DNA from 3 places in the Arthrobacter sp. 2MCAF15 genome. Region 3 is predicted to be linked to each of the others. Evidence: predicted binding sites of a transcription regulator. Region 3 holds the regulator's gene; each other region holds the start of a gene.
The links. Region 3 encodes LexA, which represses DNA repair genes until DNA is damaged. Its sites were predicted from a motif close to TCGAACANNTGTTCGA; they were not measured.
Positions count from the first base shown of each region.

Region 1 (6,613 bases), on a different contig from region 3:
CGACTTCTGCCGTGCTGGCCAGATTGTGGCTCAGGGTGATGGTGGCAATGCCGGCAGGGGCGTCGGTGGCCGCTTCGGCCTGCATTTGGGCCGCGTCCCAGAGGGAGAGGATGAGGCCGTGGTTGACCTGGATGAAGAGCACCTCCCCGGGCACTTCCCGGTGGACCGGCCATCCGAGGCCATCGACGTAGAAGCGGTGTGAGGCGTCAACACTGCGGACACCTAGTGATATGAAGTCGACTCGTGGCTGCATCTTTCGATACTGTCATGCACATGCCCACAAATCACGCAGACGACAAGGCCGCCCAGGCCGACCGCGAACAGCTCGCCGCCGTGCGGGTGGCTGTTGACGAGGTGGACGAGCAGATTGTGTCCCTGATCGGGCGCCGTGAGCGTCTGATCCGGATCGCCGGGACCCTCAAGGCGGACAGCGCCGAGGTCCGTGCGCCCGGCCGTGTGGAGCGGGTCATCGAACACGTCCGCGCGACGGCGGAAAAGAAGGACATCGACGTCGAACTTGTCGAGAAGACCTACCGGGCGATGATCGACGCCTTCATCACGCTCGAGCTGGAAGTGTACAAAGCCGGCAGCTAATCCTCCTGAATGTCCAGACCGACTGGTACCCGCGCCGTCGGCGTTGATGGCGGCCCTGGGACCTCTCTGGGCCCGTTCGAATTCTGAACTAGCAAAACCCCCGCCACCGGCCGAGACTGGAGTTGGAAGCGAGGGCAAGCGATGAAGAGCCGGTATGACGTGGCCGTGGTGGGTGCGGGCAGTGCAGGCTGCGTGTTGGCTTCGCGGCTCAGCGAGGACGCCGACCGCGAGGTGGTGCTGTTCGAAGCGGGGCCGGACTACCCGGCGGCGAGGCTTCCGGCCGACCTCGCGGACGGCATCCATGGCACCAGCACGGCCTCGCACGACTGGGGGCTACATGGAACAGGCGTCGCCGGAGGTCCGCCGTTGGACCTTCCACAGGGGCGGGTGACCGGGGGTTCGTCGGCCGTCAATGCCACCTTCGCCCTGCGCGGGCATCCGGCCGATTACGACGGCTGGGCATTGCCGGGATGGACTTTCGCGGACGTGCTGCCCTCTTTCCTCCGCCTTGAGCATGACCAGGACTTCGGGTCGTCGCCCTATCACGGGACGGACGGCCCAGTGCCGATCCGCCGCTATCAGGGGGACGAACAGTCCGAGCTCACGCTTGCGATGGAGGACGCCATCGCGGAGGTTGGGATCCCGCGAATTCCAGACCACAACGCCCCGGGGGCTGTCGGTCTCTCGGCGCTGCCAGTCAACTGTGTGCGAGGCCTCCGGGTCAGTACGGCGCTGGCCTTTCTGGATCCCGTCCGCTCCCGGCCCAACCTGACGATCCGCGCGACCTGTCCGATCGCCGAGGTCGTGCTACGTCGCGGGCGTGCGATAGGTGTCCGGTCCTCCGAGGGCGAGATCATCGCGGCCGATGAGGTAATTGTCTGCGCTGGCGCCTACCACTCGCCCGCGCTGCTCATCCGCTCTGGCATCGGCCCCGCCGCGGACGTAGCCGCATTGGGCAGGCCCGTCACGATCGACCTGCCGGGTGTGGGGACGAATCTCGCCGACCACCCGTGGGTGGCAATCGACCTGCCCTGTCTCCAACCACTCGGAGACCCTCCGATCTTCCAGATGCTGGCGACAGCCCGGAGCAGCCGGAGTTCCGCGGCGGATCCTCCGGATCTCCAGCTCATGGTCTGCGGACCGTACCGGCTCGGGGACGGGTACCGCTGCATGCTCGCCGCGGCGTTGTTGAAGCCGGCGTCGCGCGGCGAGGTGCGGGTGCTCACACTCGACCCGACTGCCGCACCGGCCATCGACCTCGGGTACTTCCGCAATCCGGTGGACATCGATCGATTGGTGGAGGGCCTGCAGCTCGCGGACGCCGCCGTGGCCCACCCTCATCTGACCCGGATCACTGGCGGTTCCCGGCTCGCGCCCCAGAAGGACCTGGTGGCCGACGCCGTCGCCGTTCGCACCTGGATCAAGGCCACGGCCACGACTTACCACCACCCCGTGGGTACCTGTGCGATGGGAACGGACCCCCGGGCCGGCGCTGTGGTCGACACCTCGGGACGGGTGTACGGAGTGCCGGGCCTCTCGGTAGTCGACGCCTCGATCCTTCCTGAACCGCCGTCGGCTAACATCAACATCCCCACGATCATGGTCGCCGAGCACATCGCGGCCCGGCGTCGAGGGGTCGGGGCGGGATCCTGAGGCGGGTAAGGGGGTATGCCACATTCGTCGGCATTGTCTCCGCAGACGTCGGGAAAGCGGCCGAAAGCGTGCCGCCACGGCTTCGAGTGCAACAGATTTCTGTTGGACGGACTAAGGCCCGCGCAGCCGCCACTTCCGCACGGCCGGGGTCGGTTCCTGCCGGCTAGAGGGCCTCTTCGACAGGCACGTTGGCCTGGTAGTCCCGGCCGTCACAATCGCTGAAGGCGGTCATGAGGTGGCCCTTGGGCAGGCCCAGCACAGTCGCGATGGGGAAGTTTCCGGTGATGGTGTTTCCTGAGTGTTCCACGCCTTTGAGGTCGAAGTTCTCTTCCGTGCCGTCATGATTGAAGAAGTAGAAGGAGACCGCCTCGCCGTTCATGAACTCAATACCCAGTCTGCGTTGATGGGAGTAGTCCGGCTCGGCTGCCAGCAGGCCCACCACGTAGGCGCCTTGCCCCGGGATATTGCCGTCTATATCGAAGGTCGCCACCAAGGTTGAATTCTTGGCGGCGACCTTTACGTGCTTCAGGAGTGCGATATGGGAGCTCATGGCTCAATCCTGCTACCTGTGCCATCGTCCGTCCACCCCCGATCTGGGTTTTGTCGCCTCTTCGACGTAGACTGATTTTATTCGAAGATATGTTCGAATAAATTCAGATTCGAATCAATGCAGAAGCGCTGGACCTTGAAGTAGCTGGAACTTGAAGTAGACGTGGAAAGTCGAAGCGGGGACTGGGCCGGCTCCAGCCCGGACTGGGTCGGGAGGCAACGTGGGCATGTTCAGCGAGTCTGTGGATGTCGCCTGCACGCCCTCAGGCCAGCCCCTGCGCCTCGACTGGGCCGGACGTCGCTACACGGTCTGCGCCGAACCTGTCCGCTGGTTTGAACGCCGCCAGTGGTGGGCGGAAGAAAGCCGGGCGCCGCTCGGGAGCGGGCCGGGACTGGTGGATCACGAGATCTGGCGCGTCCAGGTCCGTGCCGCCGGTGACCACGCCGCGGCCTCCACCCTCACCCTTGACCTGACCCGGCATATCGGCAGCGGCCGCTGGCGGCTCCTGAGGATCCACGACGCGCTGCAGCCCCTCCGGAAGCCCGAGACGGCATGAGCTTCACCCATCTGCACGTCTCCACCGCCTTCAGCGCCCACTATGGCGTCTCCTGGCCGGATGAGCTGGCCGCCGCGGCCGCCGCCGACGGCGCCACTGCCCTGGCCTGCACGGACCGCGACGGGCTCTACGGAACCGTCAAGCACCTGAAGGCGTGCATGGCCGCCGGCCTGGATGCGATCGTCGGCGTGGACCTCGCGGTCTTTGACGACGACGGCGACCTCCGCACCCAGCTCGGGGGACGCGTCGTCGTGCTGGCGCACGGGCACAACAACGGCGCAGGCTACAGGGCGCTGTGCCGTCTGATCTCCGACGCCCATGCCCGCACCACGGGCAAGGCCGGGGGAGCAGTACCGGTGGCCGTCACCCGGGCGGAACTGGCCTCCCGCACCCTGCACCCGGAAACCTTGCAGCCGGTCCTGACGGTGCTGATCGGCCCGGACTCCGACGTCGGCCGTGCCATGGGCGGCCGGCGGTACCTGCGGCCCCGCACCCTGTTCAAACGCTGGCTGGATGCCATGCCTCCCGGAACGCTCGCCGCGGAAGCAGTGTCCCAGCTCAGCCCGCCCGGGGAACCCATGAGCACCGCCCACGCGGTGCGCATGCTGAAGCTCGCGGCAGAACACGGGGTGCCCGCCGTGCTGAGCAACGCCGTGCGGTATGTGGCCGAGGACGGCGCGGCGACCGCCGATGTGCTGGACTCGGCCCGGACGCTCAAATCACTCCCCGAGCTCTCCGCCGCCCCTCTGCTGCAGCCCAACGGGCAGGGCTGGCTCAAATCGGCGGCCCAGATGCTGCAGCTGGGCAAGGAGATCATCCATGCCGCCGGCTACGGCACTGCGGACCTCAAACGGCTACTCGCCCAGACCGAGGCGCTCGCGGACCGCTGCCGCATGGATCCCGTGGCAGACATGGGCTGGAAACAGCCCGTGGTTCCGGAAGCCTCCGTGATCGGGATCGACGGCGACGCGCTCGCAGAGCTGACCCTGCGCTGTGAGTCCGGCATCGGCCGCCGTTTCCCGGGAATTTCCGGGCGGCAGGAACAACAGATGCGGACCCGGCTGGCGCACGAGCTCCGGATTATCGACTCGCTGGGGTTCGCCTCCTACTTCCTGACCGTCGCAGAGGTCTCCCGGATGATCCTGGACTTGGGCGTCCGGGCGGCCGCCCGCGGTTCCGGCGCCTCCAGCCTGGTCAACTACCTGATCGACGTCAGCCAGGTGAACCCGCTCCAGCACGACCTCATCTTTGAACGTTTCCTTTCCCGCGACCGCGCCACCCTGCCCGACATCGACATCGACGTCGAAAGCGCAGAACGGCACAACGTCTACCGGAAGATCTTTGAACGCTTCGGCGCCGAGCGCGTCACGCTGATGAGCATGCAGAACGGCTACCGCGCTCGCGGTGCCGTGCGCGACGCCGGCCTGGCCCTGGGCATGGACGACGGCGAGGTCGGGGAGATTGCCAAGCAGCTGTGGCGGTTCTCTGCAAGGCACTTCCGTGAAGCCCTCGTGGAGAAACCCGAACTGAAGGAGTTTGCGGACCGGGTGGAGCAGCGCGGCTTCACCGAAAACCAGCAGCTGGACCTGCTGGTGGACCTCACGGAACGGCTGGACCGTCTGCCCCGCCACATCTCCATGCACCCGTGCGGGGTCATCCTCGGCGATGCCACCCTGCTGGACCGCACCCCCGTGCAGCCCAGCGGCCTTGGCCTGCCCATGAGCCAGTTCGACAAGCACGACATGGACCCCATGGGCATGCTCAAACTCGATGTCCTGGGCGTCCGGATGCAGAGCGCCATGGCTTTTGCCGTCCGGGAAGTCATCCGGCTCCACCCCTCCAAGGCCGAGGTGGTTGCCGCCGGCGCACATCCGGCAGGCGCGGACGGGGCCGGCCCGGATTACATCGCCGAGGACGGGCGCATCGACCTCAACGCGGTCCCGCTCGATGACGAGCCAACCTTTGAACTGATCCGCAGCACCCACACACTGGGCTGCTTCCAGATCGAATCCCCGGGCCAGCGCGAACTGATCGGGAAGATGGCGCCTCGGGATTTCAACGACCTCATCATTGACATATCGCTGTTCCGGCCCGGCCCGATGAAATCCGACATGGTCCGGCCCTTCCTGGAGCACCGGCACGGATTCGCCCCCGAGGTCTACCCGCATCCCCACCTCAAGCCGGTCCTTAAGGAGACCCACGGGGTCACCGTTTTCCACGAACAGATCCTTAAGACCTTCGACGTGATGACCGGGTGCGGGCTGGCACGCGCGGACGAGTTCCGCCGGGCGCTGGGCAACGAGGTGCTGGAGGCCAGGGTGGAGGAGTTCTTCCGGAAGGAGGCGCGGGCACGAAACTACAGTCCCGAGGTGGTGGACAAGGTCTGGGGCACGCTGAAGGCCTTTGGCAGCTTCGGGTTCTGCAAGGCCCACGGCGCCGCGTTCGCCGTGCCCACCTACCAGTCGGCCTGGCTGAAGACGCACCACCCGGAGGCCTTTCTCGCCGGGCTCTGGGAACACGACCCCGGCATGTACCCCAAACGCCTGCTCGTGGCCGAGGCCCGCCGGCTGGGCATCCCCATCCTGCCCCTCGACATCAACCGGAGCCAGGCGGAGTACCGGGTGGAGCCGGTGGAATCCGGGCCGGACCGGGGCAGGCTGGGCATCAGGCTGAGCCTGAACGGCATCTTCGGGCTTTCCGGTGCCGAGCTGAAGCGGATTGTGGCCGGCCAGCCCTACGATTCGCTGGCAGACCTGCGCGCCCGGTCACGGCTGAGCAGGCCCAGCATCCAACGCCTTGCGCAGCTGGGCGCCTTCGATTCGCTGCATAAGGCGTCCGGGGGAGCGGCCAACAGGGCGGATCTGGTCCAGCATCTGCAGAAGCTCCAGGGCCGTTCCTCGCGGAAGGGCGTGGAGGTCATTGAAGGCCAGCTGGCGTTGCCGCTGGGGGACGTTGAACTGAAGAACCTGAAGGCGGTTCTGCCGGCGCCGAGCATGGTGGATAACGTCCGGGCTGAACTGGACCTGATGGCCGTGGACGTCACGGAGCACCTGATGACCAGCCACCGGCCGCTGCTGGACCGGCTGGGCGTCACCACCGCGGACAAGCTGCTGGGACTGCGCAACGGCACGGAGGTGCTGGTTGCCGGGGTGCGGGTGGCCACCCAGACCCCGCCCATGCGGGGCGGCCGCCGGGTGGTGTTCATCAGCGTCGACGACGGTACCGGCTGCGTGGATTCCGTCTTCTTCCACGAGGCGCAG
Region 1 covers NZ_JBFRGZ010000006.1:208,011-214,623, reverse strand. Annotated here, with positions in the region: gene AB4089_RS09700 (VOC family protein) at 1-253, opposite strand, end outside; gene AB4089_RS09695 (chorismate mutase) at 268-594, shown strand; gene AB4089_RS09690 (GMC family oxidoreductase) at 736-2,247, shown strand; gene AB4089_RS09685 (hypothetical protein) at 2,411-2,797, opposite strand; gene AB4089_RS09680 (DUF6504 family protein) at 3,018-3,353, shown strand; gene AB4089_RS09675 (DNA polymerase III subunit alpha) at 3,350-6,613, shown strand, end outside.
Region 1: AB4089_RS09680 (DUF6504 family protein) is a predicted target of LexA. The motif match lies at 2,879-2,894, and genes of this name have one in related genera.

Region 2 (6,613 bases), on a different contig from region 3:
CGGCCACACCGGCGAGGGACAACCGGTAGTTCTCCGTCCAGCCGAGGATGGCGATCGCCAGGAACGTCAGCACACCGGCAATCACGAGGGACGCCACGGTCACCAGGCCAAGGGCCCGGTACTGGAACAGCGAGTAGACGACCACCAGGAGCAGGCCGATCAGGCCGGCGAGCATACCCATGCGCAGTTGCTCCCCGCCGAGGGTCGCAGAAATCTGCTGCTCACTTTGGATCTCGAAGCTGATCGGCAGGGCACCGAAACGCAGCTGGTCGGAGAGGGCCTTAGCGGATTCCTCGGTGAACCCGCCGGTGATCTGCGGCCGGCCGTCGGTGATGACGGCGAGCGAACGCGGGGCGGAGATGACCTGGTCGTCCAGGACAATCGCGAACTGGGCCTTGGGGTCGGAGCCGCTCTGGCCGCCGCCGGCGGCATAGAACTGGTACAGGCGCTCGGTGACTTCCTTGAACTTGGCGGTGCCGGCGTCGTCAAACTGGATGTTGACGGCCCATTCATTGGTCACGGCACCCTGGGCGCCGCGCTGCAGCTGGAACGAGGAGGACTTGATGTTCGAGCCCTTCACCTCAACCGGACCGAGGATGTACTTGATGGCAGGCGATTTCGCTGTCGCGGGCTCACAGGTCACCAGCGGCTTGGTCGGGTCTGAACGCTTCTGCTTGTCCTGGGAAGGGTTGTCGCAGTCGAGGGCCTGAAACTGCTTGTAGACCTCGGGGGTAATCCAGTTCTCGTCGCTGCTGTTGGCCGGCGCGGCCGTCGGCTTGGGCAGCTGGGCGTCCGGGGTCCGGGACGCCTCGGGGACGGCTGCGCCGGCGCCCGTCTGGATCACGGGACGGAAGTTCATGTCGGCGGAGGCCTGGATCAGGGCGCGGGTTTCCTTGGCGGGAGTTCCCGGCAGGCTGACCACGACGTTGCGGCCGGACTGCGTGCTGATTTCAGCTTCCGCGACACCCGAGCCGTCCACGCGCTGACGGATGATCGCCACGGCCTGGTTGAGCTGGTCTTCGGTGATGCCCGAACCGCCCTCAACCTTGGGCGCCAGGATCATCTGTGTGCCGCCTTCCAGGTCCAGGGCGAGCTTTGGAGCCCAGCTGGCCTGGCCGGCAATGGTGCCGCCCGCCAAGACAGCCGTCATGGCGGCGATGAGTACGCCAAGCCAGACCAGCATCCTGATGGCTGAGTTTTTGGGGCCAGTTCGTGCCATTGTCGATCTTTCTTTTATTTGCGGCGGATCCGCCGGCGCGGGCTCTGGGCCCCCGCCGGCGGATGCCCGCAACCGTTGCTTCGCGGGATAGCTCAGGTAGGCAGACTAGCTGTCTTTTTTACCTTCGTCATTGAGGCGGCGCAGGGTTTCCTCGGGAGTTTCATTGCGGGGTGCGTCGCTGAGCGGGGCGGTGCCCTCCGTGCCCTCGGCGCTGAGCTTGTCGGCAGTCAGCGAGGACGCGTCGTCGGGAACAACGGTCGGCTCCTCGGCGGCGACAACCGGCTCCACAATTTTGGTGACGGCCTGGCGGTGCACGGTGGCCGTGTTGCCGGGGGACAGTTCCAGGGTGACCTTGTTCTCCGCTTCATCGATCTCGACGATCCGGCCGAACAGGCCAAAGCTCGTCATGACCTCGACACCAGGTTCGAACTTGGACTGGAGCTGTGCCTGCTGCTGCTGGGTCTTCTTGTTGCGGCGGAACATCATGAAGACGAAAAGTCCGAGCAGGACGAAGAGGAGAATCGTCATGATGTCGATGCCGCCGCCGGCCTGCGGCTGGGTCTGGGCAGAAATAAGTCCGAACACAGGGATTGTTCCGTTCTGTACTTGCATAGCTGTTTTTCAGCAACGTCCGTTTGCTCCGGGCGGCGCGGGCAGGGGTCTGCGCAGCAAGCCGGCAGAGAGACCATCCCCAGCCGCCGGCGGCTACCTGCTCTCCGCCCACGGAAACAAAACCCGAACGTGCCGAGCGTCATTCCAGTCTAAAGGGAAAAGCTGAAGGAAACGTGCTAGCGGCCGTTTCGGATCCACTGGGGACTGGTTTCTTCACCGAGATCGCCGCCGGACCCGCCCGGCTGGCCCTCGCTGGGCTCACCCTCCGGGTCCCCGCCCAGCTCATCGGCCTGGAACAACTCCAGCGGATCCTGCCCGAAGACGCCGGCCGGAACGGCGAAGCCCAAATGGGTCCACGCCGGCGCCAGGGCAATGCGGCCCCGCGGGGTCCGGCCCAGCAGCCCTTCACGCACCAGGTAAGGCTCGGCGACCGTTTCCACGGTCTCCGTTTCCTCACCGACGGCGATCGCGAGGGTGGACAGGCCCACGGGCCCACCGCCGAATTTCGTGATAAGGGCTTCGAGGACTGCACGGTCCAGCCGGTCCAGGCCGCGCTTGTCTACCTCATACATGTCCAGTGCCGCGGACGCCGCCCGGGCATCAATTTGCTCGATACCGTGCACGAGCGCCCAGTCCCGGACCCGGCGCAGGAGCCGGTTGGCGATGCGCGGCGTGCCCCGGGAGCGTCCGGCGATCTCGCTGAATCCCGCCGAATTGACCTTCAGGTCCAGGAGGCCGGCCGAACGGCGCAGGACCAGTTCCAGCTCCTCCACGGAGTAAAACTCCAAGTGGCCGGTGAAACCGAACCGGTCCCGCAGCGGCCCGGGGAGCAGGCCGGCCCGCGTGGTGGCGCCCACCAGCGTGAAGGGCGGCAATTCCAGCGGGATGGCCGTGGCGCCGGCGCCCTTGCCGACGACGATGTCGACGCGGAAGTCCTCCATCGCCATGTACAGCATTTCCTCAGCCGGCCTGGACATGCGGTGGATTTCGTCCAGGAACAGGACCTCACCCTCCGAAAGGGAGGACAGGATGGCTGCGAGGTCGCCCGCATGCTGGATGGCCGGGCCACTGCTGATCCGCAGCGGGACGTTCATTTCGGCTGCGATGATCATGGACAGCGTCGTCTTGCCCAGGCCGGGAGGGCCGGAGAGCAGCACGTGGTCTGCGCTGCGGCCGCGCATGCGTGAGGCCTCCAGGACGAGGGAAAGCTGCTTGCGGACCCGGTGCTGGCCCACGAAGTCGTGCAGGTTCTTGGGCCGGAGTGCGGCTTCGATGACGCGCTCCTCCGGCTCCTCTCCCCCGGCGACGATCGACTGCTCAGCCACGCGCGCCTACCCGGTTACCGGCGCGGGCGCCGTCCTGGCCCAGCCACCGCAGGGTTGCGCGGAGGATTTCGGCCACGTTGCCGTTCTCGGCCAGGTCCGGGGAATCGGCCAGGGATTTCTCGATGCTGGCGGTGGCATCCTTTTCGGACCAGCCAAGGCTGGTCATCGCGGCGACAACCTGCGGCTTCCAAACGGATTCCGCGGAAGCCAAGGGGAGCGGCGCGCCGGGCGCACCCGCAGTGCCGTGCGGGACGAGTTTGCCGGCGAGCTCCAGCACGATCCGGCCGGCCACCTTCGGCCCGATTCCGGGGACCTTCGTGAAGGCCTTGCCGTCGCCGGAGTGGGCGGCCACCCGAATGGCTTCCGGTTCGTGGACGGCAAGCACAGCCAGGGCGAGGCGGGGACCGACACCGCTGACGCTGAGCAGCACGTCAAACACTTCGCGCTCGTCGTCGCTGCCGAAGCCGAACAGGGTCAGCGAGTCCTCCCGCACGATCAGCGAGGTGAAGAGCTTCCCCTCCTCGCCCACCCGGAGCCCGCTGAGGGTCTGCGGCGTGGCATTGACGCTCATGCCCGCACCGTTGAGGTCGATCACGGCGGAGGACAGGCCAACATGCGCAACGGTTCCGCGAAGAAAACTAATCAAGGCCGGGCTCCTGGGTCTGCAGCCGGCCAAAACACAGATGGCAAGCCGGCTATCCGAACATATCTACGAATACCCTACCAAGCCCAGCGGCGGCACAGGCGGACATTTAGCGCGCACGGCGCGCTTTTGCCTCCGCGTCCGCCCATGCCCGCTGGGCCGGCGTGAGCGACTGGCTGCCCGGCCCCGTCGTCGACACAGCGGCGCCGCTGCCGGCCCGCCAGGCGTGGGTGATTGCCAGTGCCAGGGCGTCGGCGGCGTCGGCCGGGCGCGGTGGCGCATCCAGCCGGAGGATCTTCGTTACCAGTTTGGTCACGGCGTCCTTGTTTGATGTTCCACTGCCAGTGACCGCGGCCTTGACCTCGGACGGGGTGTGCAGCGCCACCGGGATGCCGCGGCGCGCGGCGGCGGCAATCACCACGCCAGAGGCCTGCGCCACCCCCATGACCGTGCTGACGTTGAGCTGGGAAAACACCCGCTCCACGGCGAGGACGTGGGGTTCGTACTTGTCCAGCCATTCATCAATGGACGTGGCAATGACCAGCAGCCGCTGGTCCAGGCTCTCCTCGGGGGAGGTTCCCACGACGCCGAAGGCCACCATGGTGGCCCGCCGGTTCTTTTCGACGTCGACGACGCCGATCCCGCAACGGGTGAGGCCCGGGTCAACCCCCAGGACGCGCAGGGTCAAGACCGGGCCTCAAAATCACGGCTAGGTGAGCGTGTCACTCGGCTTCCAGTGCGGCCTGCACTTCGTCGCTGAGGTCGGCGTTGCTGTAGACGTTCTGGACGTCGTCGAGCTCTTCCAGGGCGTCCACGAGCTTCATGAACTTCTTGGCGGCATCGAGGTCCAGCGGCACCTGCATGGACGGCACGAACTCGGCCTCATCGGTGTCGTAGTCAATTCCGGCTTCCTTGAGCGCATCGCGGATGGCCTGGAGGTCGGTCGGCTCCGAGTGGATCTCGAAGGTGTCTCCGTTGTCCTTGACTTCCTCGGCGCCGGCGTCGAGCACTGCCATCAGGACGTCGTCCTCGCTCAAGCCGTTCTTGGGCAGGGACACGACGCCCTTGCGGCTGAAGAGGTAGCTGACCGAACCGGGATCGGCGATCGTGCCGCCGTTGCGGGAGATGGCGAGCCGGACCTCGGAGGCGGCACGGTTCTTGTTGTCCGTGAGGCACTCGATCAGCAGCGCGGACCCCTGCGGGCCGCGGCATTCGTACATGATCTCGGTGTAGTCGACGACCTCGCCGGTGAGGCCGGCGCCGCGCTTGATGGCGCGGTCGATGTTGTCCGCGGGCACCGAGGTCTTCTTGGCCTTGGTGACAGCAAGTTCCAGGCTCGGGTTGCCGGAAAGGTCCGGGCCGCCCATGCGCGCGGCGACTTCGATGTTCTTGATCAGCTTGGCGAACGACTTGGCCCGGCGGCTATCAAGGATGGCCTTCTTATGCTTGGTCGTCGCCCATTTGGAGTGGCCTGACATGCTTTACGCTTCTCCTCTGATCATTCGAATAAACAGTTCATGCACGCGCTTTTCCCCCGTCACTTCCGGGTGGAAGGAGGTGGCCAGCAGCTTGCCGGAACGCACAGCAACAATTCTAGCCGTCCCGTCCAATGATTCGGGGTGGCCGGCTTTGGACGGTTCCACCTGGGCGAGGACCTCCACGCCGTCGCCGACGCGCTCCACCCACGGCCCACGGATGAAGACGGCATGGACAGGCGCCACGACGCCGGCGTCGGCGCTGAAGCCGAGCCCCCGGAAGTCAAGGTCCGTCTCGAAGGACTCGCGCTGCCGGCCAAAGGCGTTGCGGCGCACGGTGATGTCCAGCCCGCCGAACGTCTGCTGCGGGTTGCCGGCAAGGTCCGTGGCCGCGTCCGCGATCTCGTCCGCCAGCAGGATCATGCCGGCGCACGAGCCGTAGACGGGCAGGCCAGCCTGGATGTGTTTGCGCAGCGGATCCCGGAGGCCGAAGATCCTGGAGAGCTTGTCGATCGTGGTCGATTCGCCGCCGGGGATGATCAGGCCGTCCAGGCCGTCAAGTTCGGCGGGGCGTCGGATCCCGACGCCGGTTGCACCGGCGGCTTCGACGGCGTGCAGATGCTCCCGGAAATCGCCCTGGAGCGCCAGGACGCCGATCCGGAGACCCGAACCCACGCGGGATTCAGGGAGGAAAGAGGGGGTGGTCATCCCCACAGCATAATGCTCTGCGCCCGCGCGGTACGCATGGAGGTCGCCTGCACGGGCCCCCTGCGTCCGGGTTCCATGCCTCTGCTGGGATATATTACAGAGCATGCTTTACTTCAGCGTTCCGCTCGGCAAGCTCGTCCGCCGGGTCTCCCGGCTCAGGGGCGGAGGCTCGGCCCTTCCCGGGCTTGTGGTCGAAAAAATCGATCCCGGTTTCATGCAGCGGACACTGTCCGAGCTGCCGCTGGGGGTCGCCGTCGTCAGTGGCACGAACGGAAAGACGACCACCACGAAAATGGTGGTGGAGCTGCTCGAGAGCCAGGGGCTGAAGGTCTTCACCAACCGTACCGGGAGCAACTTCACCCGCGGCGTCGCCGCGGCGCTCCTGGGCGAGGTGGACTGGCGCGGCCGGCTCGATGCCGACGTCGCGGTCCTGGAACTGGACGAGGCGCATGCGGTGCACTTCGTCAACAAGGTCCCGCCGCGCTACAGCCTCCTGCTCAACGTCCTCCGCGACCAGCTGGACCGTTTCGGCGAGATCGACAAGACCGCCGACCTGCTCCAGCACATCGCGTCCAAGACCACCGGGACCGTGGTCCTGAACCGGGAAGACCCCCGCGTCGCCCGGATCGCC
Region 2 covers NZ_JBFRGZ010000006.1:190,509-197,121, forward strand. Annotated here, with positions in the region: gene secD (protein translocase subunit SecD) at 1-1,219, opposite strand, end outside; gene yajC (preprotein translocase subunit YajC) at 1,325-1,747, opposite strand; gene ruvB (Holliday junction branch migration DNA helicase RuvB) at 2,008-3,156, opposite strand; gene ruvA (Holliday junction branch migration protein RuvA) at 3,149-3,802, opposite strand; gene ruvC (crossover junction endodeoxyribonuclease RuvC) at 3,909-4,487, opposite strand; gene AB4089_RS09615 (YebC/PmpR family DNA-binding transcriptional regulator) at 4,522-5,277, opposite strand; gene pdxT (pyridoxal 5'-phosphate synthase glutaminase subunit PdxT) at 5,281-5,982, opposite strand; gene AB4089_RS09625 (MurT ligase domain-containing protein) at 6,086-6,613, shown strand, end outside.
Region 2: ruvA (Holliday junction branch migration protein RuvA) is a predicted target of LexA. The motif match lies at 3,856-3,871, and genes of this name have one in related genera.

Region 3 (6,613 bases):
CGGTCCGACCCTCGGCGGCGGTGGATCCTGGGTTGCTCATGTAAATGTGTCCTTTGGAAGAAGGCAGGGGTGTTGGGCGGTCTGGCGGGACGCTCGGGCTCCCCACCAAGTCTAGGCCTGCGGCTTTGCGGAGCCTGTCAGGATGCGTTCAAGGGCCTCGAGGAAGGCTGTGGTTTCCGTCTCAGTGCCGGCGGTCACGCGAAGGTGCCCTGGAATGCCGACGTCGCGGATGAGGACACCGGCCTCGAGCAGGCCTTTCCAGACCTCGTGCGGGTTCTCCAGCCCGCCGAAGAACACGTAGTTCGAATCCGAGGCGGCCGGCCGAAGGCCCAGCCGGATCAGCTCCGACACGATCCGGTCGCGCTGGCGCTTGATGTCCTCGACGTCCGCCATGAGTACCACCCGGTGGCGCAGGGCGGCCAGGGCGGTGGCCTGGGTGATGGCGGAGAGGTGGTACGGCAGGCGGACCAGGCGCAGCGCGTCCGCGACCTCCGGGGCCGCGGCCATGTAGCCAAGGCGTGCGCCGGCGAGGGCGAAGGCCTTGCTCATGGTGCGCGAGACGATGAGCCGTTCCCGGCCTGGCAGCAGCGTGAGGGCACTCGGCGTGCCGTCGTGGGCGAACTCGTGGTAGGCCTCGTCGACGATCACAATGGTCTGGCTGGCCTCACCGGCGTCGTAGACGGCCTCGACGACGTCAAGCCCAAGACCGGTACCGGTGGGGTTGTTCGGGGAGCACAGGAAGACGATGTTGGGCTGAAGCTCGCGGACCTGCCGGGCTGCCGACTCCGCGCTGAGCCCATAGTCTGCCGCGCGGGCACCGACGATGTACTCCGTGTCGGTGCCCGATGCCAGCAGCGGATACATCGAATATGTGGGAGGGAACCCGAGGGCCGTCCGGCCGGGGCCACCGAACGCCTGGAGGATCTGCTGAAGGACCTCGTTGGAGCCGTTCGCGGCCCAGATGTTCTCCGCGTCCAGGCCGTGGCCAAGATATTCGGCGAGGGCAACACGCAGTTCAGTGAACTCGCGGTCCGGATAGCGGTTCAGCCCGGCGGCGGCGGCGCTTACGGCCTCGGTAATGGCCTCGCGGACATCCGCGGGGACACCATGGGTGTTCTCGTTGACATTGAGCAGGATGGGGACGTCCAGCTGGGGCGCGCCATAGGGACGCAGGCCGCGCAGATTGTTTCGGAGGGGCAGTCGGTTGAGGCGCTCAAGCTGGTCAGTCACGTGACCAGTTTAAGTGGTAGCGGGACGGGCCCTGAAACTGTGACGCCCGCGACGGCACATGGGGCCAGGTGGATGGAGCTACTTTGACGGCACGAACAGCTGCTGGCCCGGCATCACACGCGCGGCGTCCAGGTTATTCAGCTGCACGATATCGGCAACGACATCGCGGGGGTCGCGCTCCGGGGCGACGGAGCCCGCAATGGCCCAGAGGGACTCCCCGGGCTGCACAGTCACCGAAACGGTGGGCGTCAGCGAGAGCTGGTCCGCGGAATCCGCCGCTTTCGCGGGGGCGTTGAGGAATCCGCTGAACGAGAGGATGAGCGCCGCCAGCAGGATCAGGGGGACGCCAAAGAAAACGAAACGTCCGCGACGGGTGAGCCGCAGCGGCGGCTGCTTCCGGCTTACCGAAGTAACGGCACTCAGGCCCTGCACCGCGGCCGGTGCCGCGGAAGGCCGCCGGCCGGCGCCGATCGGGTACACGTTGCCGTGGCTGCCGTGACCAGTGACGTTGCGACCCGCACGGCGCTGCTGATTCGTGACGCCATGAACAAAAGTGCTGTGAAACGCGCTTGAAGCTGACATGAACTGAGCCCTCCTGGACCTTACGGTGCCGCCCGACGTATTCCGCGTACTCGCCGCCAACCGACCGAAACCTTCGAACATAGAACCGAACATTGCCTCCGGAGCCGGAGCTCTGAAATCGAACACATATTCGAACCTTGCTTGTTCTGTTTTAGCACTTACTAACGAACGATGTCGAGACTCGCTAGAACAAATGTTTGAAAAAGCCTTGCAGCTGGCCTATTTTTGAGGGACAGGACAACCACTTGTGACTCGAACATTTGCGACTCGAACTTTTTACGACTCGAACATCGCCGGTTGATTCGAACATTGGTAGTTGATCAGCAGGGTCTGACATTTTCAGGCCGGAAGTTCCCGGTGACCAGACATGGCGGCCGGGCGGAACGGAAAGGCATTGGCGAACATGGCAGCACAAGCCACCGGCGGCAGGGCCTCCTCGCGGAGCCCACAACCCGCACGGGCCCCCAAAAGCCTCACCGTCCGGCAGAAGAAAATTCTGGAAACCATTCAGCGCTCCGTCACGGACAACGGCTACCCGCCCTCCATGCGCGAGATCGGTGACACCGTCGGCCTAGCTAGCCTGTCCAGCGTGACCCACCAGCTCTCCCAGCTCGAAAAGCTTGGCTACCTGCGGCGCGACCCCAAGCGTCCCCGGGCCATGGAAGTACTCATGCCGCTGACCTTGGATGAGGGGACCACGGCGATTTCGGGGGTCGAGAAGTCCAGCGGCCTGCGGGCCGTCGGCGGCCTCTCGGTCACCGAACTCGCCAGCGCCACCGACACGGCAATGGTGCCGTTCGTCGGACGCATCGCCGCCGGCGGGCCGATCCTCGCGGACCAGGTGGTGGAAGACGTCATGCCGCTGCCCCGGCAGCTCGTGGGCCATGGCGAACTCTTCATGCTCAAGGTCGCCGGCGACTCGATGATCGATGCCGCCATCTGCGACGGCGACTGGGTGGTTGTCCGCCGCCAGGGCGATGCCGTGAATGGCGACATCGTGGCCGCACTGCTGGACGACGAAGCCACGGTCAAGACCTTCCGCCAGCGGGACGGCCACACCTGGCTGCTGCCGCAGAACACCCAGTACGAACCCATCCTGGGCGACCACGCCGTCATCATGGGCAAAGTCGTCTCGGTTCTCCGCTCCCTCTGACGGCTGCGGCCGGGGTCATCCCGGATTACGTACGCCCAAAGAACATGTGCACCCAAAGCAAGGTCCCCGCCGGCAATCCGGACGGGGACCTTTGCGATTCCTGGTCTGCTGGCTGCGCGGCCGCCTACTTGGCGGCCTGTGCCGACTCTTTGGCGAGCCGTTCGAGGGCCGCCATGGCAATGGCGGAATCGGTGGTCGGCCAGAACGGCGGCAGCGCGGCACGCAGGAATCCGCCGTAGCGCTCGGTGGACAGCCGCGAATCCAGTACGGCCACCACGCCTTTGTCCGACGTCGAGCGGATCAGCCGGCCTGCGCCCTGCGCGAGGCGGATCGCGGCGTGTGTGGCGGAGACGGACATGAAGCCGTTGCCGCCGGCTTGGGCGACGGCCCGGGAGCGGGCCGTCATCAGCGGATCGTCCGGCCGCGGGAAGGGAATCCGGTCAATGACCACCAGCCGGCAGGACACGCCAGGGACGTCGACGCCCTGCCAGAGGGACATGGTTCCGAACAGGCACGTGTCCGGTTCGTCGGCGAACTGGCGCACGAGTGCGGTCATGGTCGACTCCCCCTGGCACAGGATGCTCATGCCCAGCCGGGGCCGCATGGCCTCGGCTGCGTCCTCGGCCGCGCGCCGTGAGGAAAACAGGCACAGGGCACCGCCGCCGGACGCGCGGATCAGCTTCTCTAGTTCGTCCAGCGCTTCAGGGGATGTCCCGCGACCGGGTTTGGGCAGGTGCCGGGCGACATAGAGGATGCCCTGCTTCGGATAGTCGAAGGGCGATCCGACGTCGACGCCGGTCCAGCTGGGGGCGCCGTTGCCGACCAGGCCCAGGCCGCCGGCGGCAGGCTCGAAGGCTGCGCCGATGGCGAGGGTGGCCGAGGTCAGGATGACGGTGTGCTCGGCGAACAGGCCCTCACGCAAACGCCCCGCGACGCTCAACGGGGCCACGTTGATCAACGCCGGCGCGCTCTCGTCGGGCTGTGAGAAGCCCTGTGCCGGGTCGAAGCTGCTGTTGCGGGAGAACCACACGACCTCGCGGTTTTCGCGCGCGGCCAGGAGTCGTTCGCAGAGTTCCAGGATCACCATCAGGCGTGAGCGGGCGAGCTGGCGCCCGCCGTCGGCCGTCGTGGAACTGTCCCCCTTCGAGTCGGACAGTGCGGCGCGGCAGGCGTCGCGCAGCTGGTCGATGCAGTCCAGCTGTTCGGAGTTCAGGCCGTTGGGCATCAAGCCGCTGGGGACGCCGTCGATGGCCAGTTCCAGGTGGGCGGCGGCATTGTTCAGGGCGTCCACGGTAATGCCCGTGTGCTTTCGGGCCCCGGATGCTGCGGCGTGCACCATCGCCGCGGAGAGTTGGCCGGAGACCGCGCCCGTGACCCGGTCCTGAAGTTCGTGCGCCTCGTCCACCACCACCACGTCGTACTCGGGCAGCACCGCAAGGCCTTCGAAGGCGCTCACGGCGAGCATGGCGTGGTTGGTGACCACGACGTCGGCGTCGGCAGCGTTCTGCCGTGCCAGTTCGCTGAAGCATTCGGCCGCGAGCGGGCATTTCTGCGCGCCCAGGCACTCCATGGAGGTGACCGAGACCTGACGCCAGGCCCGGTCCGTGACGCCGGGCATGAGCTCGTCGCGGTCCCCCGTGGCCGTCTCCTCGGCCCACTCACGCAAGCGGACGACTTCTTTGCCCAGCTGGGAGGACGGCCCGCCAAGTGCCGCCGCGAAGTGCGGAACGCTGGTGTCCTCGCCGAGGGAAAACAGCTGGCCCTCGGACGGTTCTTCGGACGGGAAGCCGCCCTCGAGCTTGTGCCGGCACACATAGTTGGACCGGCCCTTCACCAGGGCGACCTTCACGGGCCGCTCCAGGGCGGGCGTAATGTTCTTGAGCAGCCTGGGCAGGTCCCGCCCGACAATCTGCGTCTGCAGCGCCAGGGTCGCGGTGGAGACCAGGGTGGGCTTGTTGCTGGTCAGCGAATGGGCGATCAGCGGAATCAGGTACGCCAGCGACTTTCCGGTGCCGGTTCCGGCCTGGACCAGCAGGTGGTCGCCGCTGTCAATTGCGCGCACCACCTGCCGGGCCATTTCGTGCTGGCCATCGCGGCTCTGGCCGCCCATGCCGGACACGGCACGGTCGAGCAGTTTGATGACAAACTCCTCACCGGCCGCGCCCTCGGTCGCATCCCCGTCGGCGTCGTCCGCGCCATCGGTTGCGTCGGCCGAACGTGCCAATCCGGCGTCGTCAGGTTCCGCGCCATCGGTTGCGTCAGCGTCCGCAGCTTCAGCGTCAGCCCTGGTCACCGCGGCCTCAGTCATTGCTGATGAAGGGATCCAGTTCAGCGGCGAGTCCTTCGCGCACCATCACCACGGCCCGCGTACCCGTTTCCTCGTGGTCGAGGCTGAGGATCTCGGCGTCGGTCTCGTGGAGCTTGCTGAGCAGGTCCCCTCGGTTGTACGGGATCAGCAGTTCAAGCTTCACGCTGGGCCGCGGAATGCCGTCGCTGATGGCCTTGAGCAGCTCCGGAATACCTTCACCGGTGCGGGCCGAGACCACCACGTGGCGCGGTTCGCGCTGCTTGAGCCGCTCGACCACGAACGGGTCCGCGGCGTCGGCCTTGTTCAGCACGATGATTTCCGGAACCTTGCGCGCATCGACCTCGCTGAAGACGCTCCGGACGGCCGCGATCTGGCCCTCCGGGTCCGGGTGCGACACGTCCACGACGTGCAGGATCAGGTCCGAGTCGGCCACCTCTTCCAGCGTGGAACGGAACGCCTCCACGAGCTGGGTGGGCAGTGATCGGACGAATCCCACGGTGTCCGCCAGGGTGTAGCCCAGCCCGTCGGCCGTTTCGGCCTTGCGGACGGTGGGGTCCAGGGTGGCGAACAGGGCGTTTTCCACCAGCACCCCGGCGTCGGTCAGTCGGTTCAGCAGCGAGGACTTCCCGGCGTTCGTGTACCCGGCGATCGCTACCGAGGGGACGGCATTACGACGGCGGTTGGCCCGCTTCGTTTCCCGGGCCGGCTTCATGGCGGCGATTTCGCGCCGCAGCTTGGCCATCCGGGTGCGGATCCGGCGGCGGTCCAGTTCGATCTTGGTTTCACCGGGACCACGCGAGCCCATGCCGGCGCCGGCGCCGCCCACCTGGCCACCGGCCTGGCGGGACATCGACTCGCCCCAGCCACGCAGGCGCGGCAGCAGGTATTCGAGCTGGGCCAGCTCCACCTGCGCCTTGCCTTCACGGCTCTTGGCATGCTGCGCGAAGATGTCCAGGATCAGTGCCGTGCGGTCGATGACCTTGACCTTGACGATGTCTTCCAGGCCGCGCCGCTGGGACGGGGCCAATTCGGCGTCGACGACGACGGTGTCGGCGCCGGTGGACATCACGATGGCTTTCAGTTCCTGCGCCTTGCCGGAGCCGAGGAAGGTTCCGGGATCGGGCTTGGCCCGCCGCTGGACGAGCCCGTCGAGGACCTCCGAGCCCGCTGTCTCGGCGAGGGCAGCAAGTTCGCGCAGGGAGTTCTCGGCATCCGCGAGGGTGCCTTCGGTCCAGAGGCCGGCCAGGACGACGCGCTCAAGGCGCAACTGCCGGTATTCGACCTCGGTGACGTCTTCGAGTTCGGTGGACAGACCCGCCTTGCGGCGCAGCGCATGGCGT
Region 3 covers NZ_JBFRGZ010000008.1:261,464-268,076, reverse strand. Annotated here, with positions in the region: gene hisB (imidazoleglycerol-phosphate dehydratase HisB) at 1-40, opposite strand, end outside; gene AB4089_RS11750 (histidinol-phosphate transaminase) at 112-1,230, opposite strand; gene AB4089_RS11745 (LysM peptidoglycan-binding domain-containing protein) at 1,309-1,812, opposite strand; gene lexA (transcriptional repressor LexA) at 2,216-2,965, shown strand; gene AB4089_RS11735 (ATP-dependent DNA helicase) at 3,090-5,273, opposite strand; gene hflX (GTPase HflX) at 5,266-6,613, opposite strand, start outside.